3 regions of the Amycolatopsis sp. WGS_07 genome follow, and region 2 is predicted to be linked to each of the others. Evidence: riboswitches for the same ligand, from Rfam matches in the RefSeq annotation. Region 2 holds a riboswitch; each other region holds the start of a gene.
The links. A riboswitch is a leader RNA that binds a small molecule or an ion and turns the genes downstream of it on or off. The one in region 2 is predicted to bind S-adenosylmethionine.
Positions count from the first base shown of each region.

Region 1: it holds a riboswitch for S-adenosylmethionine, as region 2 does, so the genes downstream of both, RPX00_RS43645 (aminotransferase class V-fold PLP-dependent enzyme) here and RPX00_RS07045 (methionine ABC transporter ATP-binding protein) in region 2, are expected to answer to the same signal.
Region 3: it holds a riboswitch for S-adenosylmethionine, as region 2 does, so the genes downstream of both, thrC (threonine synthase) here and RPX00_RS07045 (methionine ABC transporter ATP-binding protein) in region 2, are expected to answer to the same signal.

Region 1 covers NZ_CP136053.1:9,286,208-9,289,416, forward strand. The annotation lists gene lspA (signal peptidase II) at 1-107, opposite strand, end outside; gene RPX00_RS43645 (aminotransferase class V-fold PLP-dependent enzyme) at 284-1,603, opposite strand; SAM riboswitch class IV at 1,644-1,758, opposite strand; gene RPX00_RS43650 (potassium/proton antiporter) at 1,855-3,209, opposite strand, start outside.
Region 2 covers NZ_CP136053.1:1,540,113-1,543,321, forward strand. The annotation lists gene RPX00_RS07040 (hypothetical protein) at 29-490, shown strand; gene RPX00_RS07045 (methionine ABC transporter ATP-binding protein) at 599-1,612, opposite strand; SAM riboswitch class I at 1,829-1,919, opposite strand; gene RPX00_RS07050 (hypothetical protein) at 2,382-2,687, opposite strand; gene rsmA (16S rRNA (adenine(1518)-N(6)/adenine(1519)-N(6))-dimethyltransferase RsmA) at 2,636-3,209, opposite strand, start outside.
Region 3 covers NZ_CP136053.1:9,870,873-9,874,081, forward strand. The annotation lists gene rpsT (30S ribosomal protein S20) at 1-79, shown strand, start outside; gene holA (DNA polymerase III subunit delta) at 171-1,142, opposite strand; SAM riboswitch class I at 1,273-1,406, shown strand; gene thrC (threonine synthase) at 1,420-2,685, shown strand; gene RPX00_RS46260 (ComEC/Rec2 family competence protein) at 2,710-3,209, opposite strand, start outside.

The DNA of each region.
Region 1 (3,209 bases), 2.5 Mb from region 2:
GCGACCGCGAACACCACCCAAACCCGCCGCTTAGGCAACGCGCGCTCCCGCTCAGGCGGTTCAACCTCGGACTCAGACGGCGACGACTCGGTGCTCACATCCCCCATTGTCCACCCTGCCAACCCGACCACAGCTAACGGGACCACAACCGCGGGATCGCGTCGGCGTCTGACCGAGTGGTGTGCCCGGCCCTCCGGGCCCAGCACACCACTCGGTCAGACGCCGACTAAAGGCGATCCCGCGCGCGGCGGCGGAGCCGACGCCAAAAACACAGCTGGTGAGTTTACAAACAAAACCCAGGCAGCTCACGAGAGTCGTCAACAGGCCCCCACCGCCCATCAACCTTCGCATACTCCCACCGAGCCCCCCGGGCAACGATCTGCCGCAAAGCCAGCACCACCCGATCCACGTGCTCCTCAGTACTCCCCAGCCCAAGGCTCACCCGAACCGCCTGCTGCCCCTCCCCGCCAGCCTCGCCGATCAACCGCCGAGCAGCCACATGCGCGCAAAACGCCCCGTCCCGCACGCCAATCCCATACTCAGCCGACAACACCGCCGCCAGCCACCCGGGTTCAAACCCATCAACCACAAAACTCAACGTCCCGACCCGATCCACCGGCGCGTCAAAGAACCGCAGCTCGGCAAACCCAGGCAACCCCTCAAGCCCCTTGCGCAACCGCTCCAGCAACGCGGCCTCGTGCGCCCCCACGGCATCCCAAGAAGCCGCCAACTGCTCGCAAGCCACCCCAAGCGCATACACGCCAACGGTATTCGGCGACCCAGCCTCGTGCCGCTCCTCACCGGAGTTCCACACGACAGCTTCCTCAGTCACCAGCTTGGTCGCCCCGCCACCAGCCAAATACGGCTCAGCCGCCCGCAACCAGTCACTGCGCCCGATCAACGCCCCAGCCCCGAACGGCGCATACAGCTTGTGCCCGGACAGCGCGACGTAGTCGACATCCAGCTCCCGCACCGAAATCTGCCGATGCGGCGCGAGCTGAGCCGCGTCCAGCGCGACCCGGGCCCCGTGCTTCCGGGCCACCGCGGCGATCTCGGCCACCGGCAGCAGCTCACCAGTCACATTGGACGCCCCAGCCACAACCACCAACCGCGGCCCCTGCGGACACTCCGCCAGCGCTTCGTCCACAACGGACACCGCCGCAAGCCGAGTCCGCGGCAACCGCACCCGCCGCACATTCGGCCCCCGCCACGGCAGCAGCGCCGCGTGGTGCTCACTGTCGAAGACCACCACGGAAGTCTTGCGCGGCAACGCTTTCGCCAGCAGGTTGAACGCGTCAGTGGTGTTGCGAGTGAAGATCACCGAGTCGCCGCTGCGGGCGTCCACGAACCGGCGCAGCACATCCCGAGTGCGCTCGTACAACCGTGTAGAGACCTGAGAAGCGAAGCCAGCACCCCGGTGCACGCTGGCATACCAGGGAAGAAACTCGTCGACCGCCGAACGCACCGCGTCCAGACAGGGCGCGCTGGCCGCGTGGTCGAGGTTGGCGTAGCCGATGTCGCCGCCCGTCACGAGCGGCACCCGCAGCGTCGCACCGGCGACGGTGGGAACAGTGGTGGTGGGCCGGTCGAGTGCGAGAGTCATGACGGTGCCTCCTCGGCGTTCCGGGGGACCCCCGGCGAGGGGCCCGCGCTTGCCCGTCGCGCTGCGCGACCGGCCTGGTCCTCACCCGGGGCACCCCACCGCGGTAGGAGGGTTGCCGGCCAGCAAGCCGGGGCTTCGCGCTGGCACTCATGACCTGATACGGACGATAGCGGAAACCGAGCAGCCGAAACCAGCCCCGTCCCGTGATCTGAGACGACGGTCACCCGGCCGGTCCACAAAGGACAGAGGGCTCAGTTGCCCGATTCCCCGCGCCACCGGGCGAGGCGGCCTGCCCGGTCGACCGCGCGGATCCGCCGTTCGGTCGCGTCCCGGTCGGCCGCGGTGGTGACCACCAGAAGCTGGTCTTCGACCTGCAACCGGCTGGTTTTCTGCGGGGTGAAGCTCGTTCCGCCGCGGACCACCAGACTGACTGACGCGCCGGCGGGCAGCCGCAGCTCCGACAGGTACACGCCGTGCAGCTTCGACCCCTTCTGGATCCGCACCTGCAGCAATTCCGCGCCGAGTTCGTCGAGTGGCGCGGAATCGACCTCGATCTCGTGCGCCTGCGCCGCCTTCGCCAGCCCGAGCACCCGCGCCAGCGGGCTGAGCGTCGCGCCCTGCAGCACGGTGAGCACGATGACGAGCACGAAAACCGCGTCCACGAGCCGCTGCGCGCCGGGTACTCCCTCCGACAGCGGGATCATCGCGAGCACGATCGGCACCGCGCCGCGCAGGCCCGCCCAGGACAGGAACGCTTGCTCCCGCCAGGGCAACCGGAACGGCAGCAGCGACAGGACCACCGACAGCGGCCGGGCGAGCAGCAGCACCACCGCGCCCGCGACGAGGCCGGGGATGAGCGTTTCGAGCAGCCGGGTCGGCGACGCGAACAGGCCGAGCAACACGAACAACCCGATCTGCGCGAGCCAGCCGAGTCCCTCGGCGAACGACAGGGTGTCCGACCGGTGCGGCAGTTTGGAATTCCCCAGCACCAGGCCGGCGACGTAGGTGGCGAGCAGCCCGGACGCGTGCGCCAGCTGTCCCGAGGAGTACGCCAGCACGCACACCGCCACCGTGGCGAGCGGGTACAGGCCGGTCGCCGGAAGCGCGGCCCGGCGCAGCGCCTGCGCGCCCAGCCAGCCGAACGCGAGGCCGAGCACCAGGCCGGTGAGCAGTTCGTAGACCACCAGCAGCGGCAGCGACCAGTCGACCGCTTCGCCGGACGCGAGCACGACGACCGCGATGTAGGCGGGCGCGTCGTTGATGCCGGATTCCAGCTCCAGCGCGCCGACGAGCCGTTTGCCGACCCCGGCCGTGCGCAGCACGGAGAACACCGCGGCGGCGTCGGTGGACGCGAGCACCGCGCCCCACAGCAGGGCGAGGCGCCAGTCGAGGCCGAGCAGCCAGTGCAAAGCCGCGCCGGTGACCGCGATGCTGATCACCACGGCCACTGTGGACAGCAGGATTCCGGGCCCCAGCGAGGGTTTCACCGCGGACCAGCGCGTGGTGAGCCCGCCTTCGGTGAGGATCAGGACGAGCGCGGCGAGCCCGAGCGACTGGGTGAGCGCGGGATTGTCGAAGCGGATGCCGAAACCGGCTTCGCCGAGCA
Region 2 (3,209 bases):
CGGGCCAGTTTGAAACTACCTTGGAAGTATGCGCGCGCCGGAGGTCAACCTGTCCGAGCTGTCCCTGCACCCGCGCCGGGTGGTGGAGCAGCTCGAACAGTCGCCGAGCCGTTCGGTCCGGATTCGCCGACGGGAGAAGGACAAACCAGATCTGCTGCTGGTCACCGCCGAACGCGCGGAGCAGGCGGCGGCCGCGGTTTCGGCGGCCGTCGCGATCCTCGTGGAGCTGATGCGCCGCGACGTGGAGACCACCGAGGTGCTGCCCGCCGCGTTCCCGTGGGCGCGCTACCTGTCGGCGGCGGAGACGCGGGCGTTCGCCGGCGAACTGGCCGAAACCCTGGAGCGAGCCGAATCCCTCGGCAATCCGGTTCCGGTCGCTGCCCTCGTGGCGAAGTGGAAGCAGACCGCGGAGGCGCACGCGGATCCGGAAGTGGCCGAGATCCTCCGCCGGAAGCACCACAATAGACAGACGTCAGGACAGTCGTCCTAAAAGTTTGCCCACGTGTCCCGATTCCTGGGGCGACGTGTCCCACAGACGCGGCGAGGGCCGCCCCAACCGAATGGGACGGCCCTCGAAAACCGCTCAGTGAAAGGGAAATCAGGCAGCGACGACGCTCTGCGGACCGCGAGCCGGCTGGCTCACGTGCGCGCCCCGGTCGGCGATCCAGGACAGCGCGGCGTCGGCCCGCTCGCCGCGGACGCCGAGGCGGAACCGGGCGATCGGAGTGTCCCCGATGCGGGTGAGCCCGCCGCCGATGGTGGCCAGCTCCACGTCGAAGCGGCTGGCCGCCTCGGGCAGCAAGGCACCGACCGACGCGAAGCCGATCAGCACGACATCGACCGCGCGGTCGTACTTCGCGGACTGCGCGCGCGACGTCTCGATCGACGGCAGCACCGCCTGCGCGGTCCAGCTGTCCGGCGTCGAGATCAGGTCCAGCACCGTGCCGCGCTCGACGATCGCGCCGTTGTCGAGCACCGCGACGTCGTCGCAGACCCGGCGGACGACGTCCGCGTCCGGCGTGGTGACCACGATCGTCACGCCCAGCTCGGCCCGCGCCCGGTCGAGCACGGCGAGCACCGCGCCGGAGTCCTCCGGAGCGATCCCGGCGGTCGGGTCGTCGGCGAGCAGCACGGCCGGTCCGGCGGCGAGCGCCTTGGCCACCGCGACCCGGCGGAGCTGGCCTTCGGTGAGTTCTTCGGGCTTCTGCGTGGCACGGGCGGTGAGGCCGACCAGGTCGAGCAGCGAGCCGACCCGGCTGCGCCGCTGCGGGCCGTCGACGCCGAGCTGCTCCAGCGGGCTGGCGATGTTGCCCGCGATGGTGCGCTCGGCGATCAGCTCCGGCTTGGTCCCGACGACGCCGAGCTGACGGCGGATCTCGCGCAGCCGCTTGCCGTCGAGCGTCGCGGTGTTGAGGCCGTCGAGCCGCACGACGCCGCGGTCCGGGCGTTCCTGCAGCGCGATGCAGCGGGCAAGGGTCGACTTGCCGGAACCGGACGGGCCCACGACCCCGAACAGCGAGCCGGCTTGCACATCGACACTCACGTCGCGCAGGGCGGCGACGCGATTTCCGTGGAAGGGAAAGGACTTGGACACGTTTTCGACAGTGATCACGAAAGGGCTCCAGGCAAAACGAGGCGCAGCGCCGTTTCCGGGCGCGCCAGGCGTCATCGAATTACCGTCCACAATGGACGGCGCAAGAAACTGCGGAAAAGACGATCAGGCGATGACCATGGAGCGTTGACACGCACATACCGTGCGGCGACCTTCGTCGACTACGCGCCGGCGGGTCAGCAGGAGCGGGCGGGTGACCCTCTTCATCGAAAACAGCCTCCATCGGTCCTGGCGGTAGCACCTGCCCTGCGGAGGGTGGTTGCTGCGACTTCGGCGAGCCAGGTCTCTCAGTCGCTCGGGATGGACGCTTTCGAGTAAAGCCGATCCCATTGGCTGAACGCAAGCTCGTTGGTGCAGATCACACGTCTGGTGGTGCCCGCATACCGGAACACCGCGTCCAGGACCCGGAAACCCGGAACCTCGGCCACCGAACAGTGCTCCGACCTGCGCTCCTAGCCTGACCGGCACCGGTAGCGAACGGGTTCGTTCCACTGTGGACGATCAAGAGATCTTATGGAACAACAGATTTCTCGTTGTCAAGGGTGAGCTGCCCGCATGCCATGGCTCCCGCGCGGACGCGTCGGAAACCGAGTCGAGATAGCTCACCGGAGCGAAGCATCTCGCACCGGCACGGCTGAACAATCCGGGCCGTGGAGCAAACGGACTCCCCCGAATGCCAACGCCCTGACGAGCCGCCGGTCACAGCGATACAGCCGTATCGGTGACAACCGAGAGTAGCCAGATGGACACTCAGAAGGAGTGAGGCGAGCTACCACCGGTACCGTTTCTTCGACGCGAAGTAGGCCACCGGGATCCCGACCAGCACACCCGCGAAGGAGAACCCCGCGACGAACGGGCTGCGGTCGTAGGAGGCCTGTTGTGCCCGCGCCATGGACTCGTATGTGCCGCCACCGCAGGAGTACGACGGATCGCGCGGCATCACCCGGTCGCCGCACATCACCGCGTCCGGCTCCTTGAACCGCATCGCCACCCCGGCCGCGGTGCCGAGCAATCCGCCGACGATCAACACCGCGCCGACGAGCTGGAGCAGGGCCAGCAGGAGGTTCCGGAGCATGCGGCGGAAGCTAGCCCGGCCCGGCGGGAGGGGCCTCGATCAGCGCCAGCGGCCGCGATCCGGGCGAAGGCGTGCACGTCGAGCTGCTCGCCGCGCGTCTTCGGGTCGATTCCGGCCTCGGCGAGCAGCTCGCCCGCCCGCTCGGCGGAACCGGCCCATCCGGCCAGTGCCGCCCGCAAAGTCTTGCGCCGCTGGGAAAACGCCGCGTCGACCACCGCGAACAGCCGCGCGCGGTCCACCCCGGACACCGGGTCGGTGCGGGTGAACGACACCAGCGCGGAATCGACGTTCGGCACCGGCCAGAACACCGCGCGCGGCACGGCGGCCACCTTGCGGGCCGGGCCGTACCAGGCCAGCTTCACGCTCGGCACGCCGTAGGTGCGGCTGCCCGGCCCGGCCGCCATCCGGTCCGCGACCTCGGTCTGGACCATCACGAGCCCGCTGCGCAGCGACGGCAGCTCGGCCAGCAGATGCAGCACCACCGGCACCGCGACGTTGTACGGCAGGTTCGCCACGATCGAC
Region 3 (3,209 bases), 1.9 Mb from region 2:
CGTCACCAAGGGCGTCATCCACGCCAACCAGGCCGCGAACAAGAAGTCGGCTCTCGCGAAGCGCGCGAACCAGCTCTGAGCGCAGTCTTTCCGGAAGGCCCGGCGGCTTCGGCTGCCGGGCCTTTTCCGTGCCCGGGGCAGGGCGGCTCCGACGGCAGACGCCTTGCCGCTCAGCGATCTCCCTTGGCCGCGACCACGTCGAGGACCGCGCGCTGCAGGGCATAGGTCGAGTCGGCCGCCGCGCCCTTGACCTCGGCGTTCAGCCGCGCGACCACGCGCATCGCGGTCGCCAGGCCGTCCTGGCCCCAGCCGCGGGACTGGCCCTGTGCCTTGCGGATCTTCCACGGCGGCATGCCCAGCTCGCCCGCCATCTGGTTCGGGTTGCCGCGTCCGGCCGCGGACACGCGAGCGATCGTGCGGACCGCGTCGGCCAGCGCGTCCGCCACCAGGACGTGCGGGACGCCCAGCTGCATCGCCCACTGCAGCGACTCCAGCGCGGCCGCCCGGTCGCCCGCGACGGCCTTTTCCGCCACCGCGAAGCCGGTCACGTCGGCGCGTCCGGTGTGGTAGCGGCGGACCGCCTGCTCGTCGACGACTCCCCCGGTGTCGGCGACCAGCTGCGTCGCCGCCGAGGACAGTTCGCGCAGGTCCGAGCCGACCGAGTCGAGCAGGGCCATCAAGCCGGCACCGTCGATCTTGCCGCCCGCGCGGCGCACCTCGTTGCGGACGAACGACTCGCGCTCGGCCGGCTTGGTGAGCTTCGGGCATTCGGTGATTTCCGCGCCCGCTTTTTTCAACGCGCCGGGCAGCGCTTTGGCGGCCTTGCTCCGTCCGCCGCCGCTGTGCACGACCACGAGGACGATGCCGTCGGCCGGTGCTTTGAGGTAGGCGAGCACCGCGTCGGACAGCTCCTGCGAGATGTCCTGCGCCGACTCCAGCACGATCACGCGCCCCTCGGCGAACAGCGAAGGACTCACCAGCTCAGCGAGCACGGGCGGTGTGAGATCGGACACCCGCATCCGCGTGAGGTCGGCCGTCGGGTCGGCGGCCTTGGCCGCGTCGAGCGAGGCGCGCACAGCCCGTTCGATGAGCAGTTCTTCCTCGCCCGTGACGAGGTGCAGCGGCGCGGGTGCGGTGGTCACCCGGCCATCTTCTCACCCGGTCGCCGGGCCGTCCGCTCCGGTGATGTGGGCCGCCTCCGTGGCACGAGCTGATCGGGATGTCGTACGGTGTAGCCGAGGACGCGCCCACCGCGCTCCGACAACCGAATACCGCTCATCCAGAGGGGCAGAGGGAACGGCCCGACGAAGCCCCGGCAACCGGCGTACAGCCTGTCATCCCGCGATCGCGGGGTAGCTGACGACCACGGTGCCAATTCCGGCCCGCTTCGGCGGGGCAGATGAGGAAAGGAACCTCGCGATGACTGCAGCCCTCAGCGCCACCTCCGCCAACAAGACGATCGACCTCGGTCCGGCCGTCGAACTGGTGTCGAAGGAAGAAGGGCACCGGCAGCCGCTCGCTCCGGAATTCGTCTCCGTCGAAGACTTCTCGCCGCTGGAAGTCGCCTACGACTTCGGCCGCGTCCGCCGCGAGGACATCGAGGCGGGCCCGCGCAACATCTGGCGTTACAAGCGACTCCTTCCCGTCCCCTCGAACGTCGAGGAGATCCCGAACACCGAACCGGGCTGTACCCGGCTGGTGCGTGCTGACCGGCTCGCGAAGGCGCTCGGCCTCAAGAGCCTGTGGGTCAAGGACGACACCGGCAACCCGACGCACTCGTTCAAGGACCGCGTCGTCGCCGTCGCGCTGGCCGCCGCCCGCGAGTTCGGCTTCGAGGTCCTCGCGTGCCCGTCGACCGGCAACCTGGCCAACGCGACGGCCGCCGCCGCGGCGCGCGCCGGCTGGCGTTCGGTCGTACTGATCCCGAAGAGCCTCGAGCGCGCGAAGATCCTCACCACCGCGGTCTACGACGGCGACCTGATCGCTGTCGACGGCAACTACGACGACGTCAACCGGCTCGCCACCGAACTGGCCGGCGAGCACCCGAAGTGGGCGTTCGTGAACGTCAACGTCCGCCCGTACTACTCCGAGGGCTCGAAGACGCTCGCCTACGAGGTCGCCGAGCAGCTCGGCTGGCGGATCCCCGAGCAGATCGTCGTGCCGATCGCCTCCGGTTCGCAGCTCACCAAGGTGGACAAGGGTTTCCGCGAGCTGGGCCAGCTCGGTCTCGTGGACGCCAGCCCGTACAAGGTGTTCGGCGCGCAGGCCACCGGCTGCTCGCCGGTCTCCACCGCGTACCGCAACGGCCACGACGTGGTCCAGCCGGTGAAGCCGGACACCATCGCCCGCTCGCTCGCGATCGGCAACCCGGCCGACGGCCCGTACGTGCTCGACGTGGTCAACCGCACCGGCGGCGCGATCGAGGACGTCACCGACGAAGAGGTCGTCGAAGGCATCCGGCTGCTCGCGCGCACCGAAGGCATCTTCACCGAGACCGCCGGCGGCGTCACCGTGGCGACCGCGAAGAAGCTCGTCGAAACCGGCAAGCTCGACCCGGAGGCCGAAACCGTCCTCCTCATCACCGGCGACGGCCTCAAGACCCTCGACGCGGTCGAGAACCACGTCGGCCCGAAGGCCACCGTGCCGCCGTCCGCCGAAGCCGTCGCCAAGGCGCTCGGCTACTGACGCGCTGACCCGGGGTCCGCACGCCTACCGCGGCGGACCCCGGGGCTCACCCCTGCGCGCGAGCCCGCCAGGAAGAACGGCAGTGTCACCGTCCACATCGGTCCGAGTGACGAGCACTCCCATCGTGCCGAGAACGTCCACTGTGGACTTGCTCGGATGTCCGTATCCATTGCCAGCGCCGACACTGATCAGCGCCGTACGCGGGCGCACCGCCGCGAGGAACTGCGGCAGCGAGTATCTCGAGCCGTGATGCGGCACTTTCAGGACGTCGGCACGCAGGTCGACGCCCTCGGCGAGCAGATCCGCCTGCGCGGCAAGTTCGACGTCTCCGGTCAGCAAAACCCGTCCAGCCGACGTGTCCGCGCGGAGAACGACTGAGCTGTTGTTGATCATCGTGCCGTCCTGCAAGGCTGGTGACCGAGTGGTGGCGTAGCGCGGACCGAGCACGTCCAGCGACAGACCCGGCCATTCCAGCCGCTGCCCTTCGCCCAACTGCACCAGCGGAACGCCGCGACGCCGCGCTT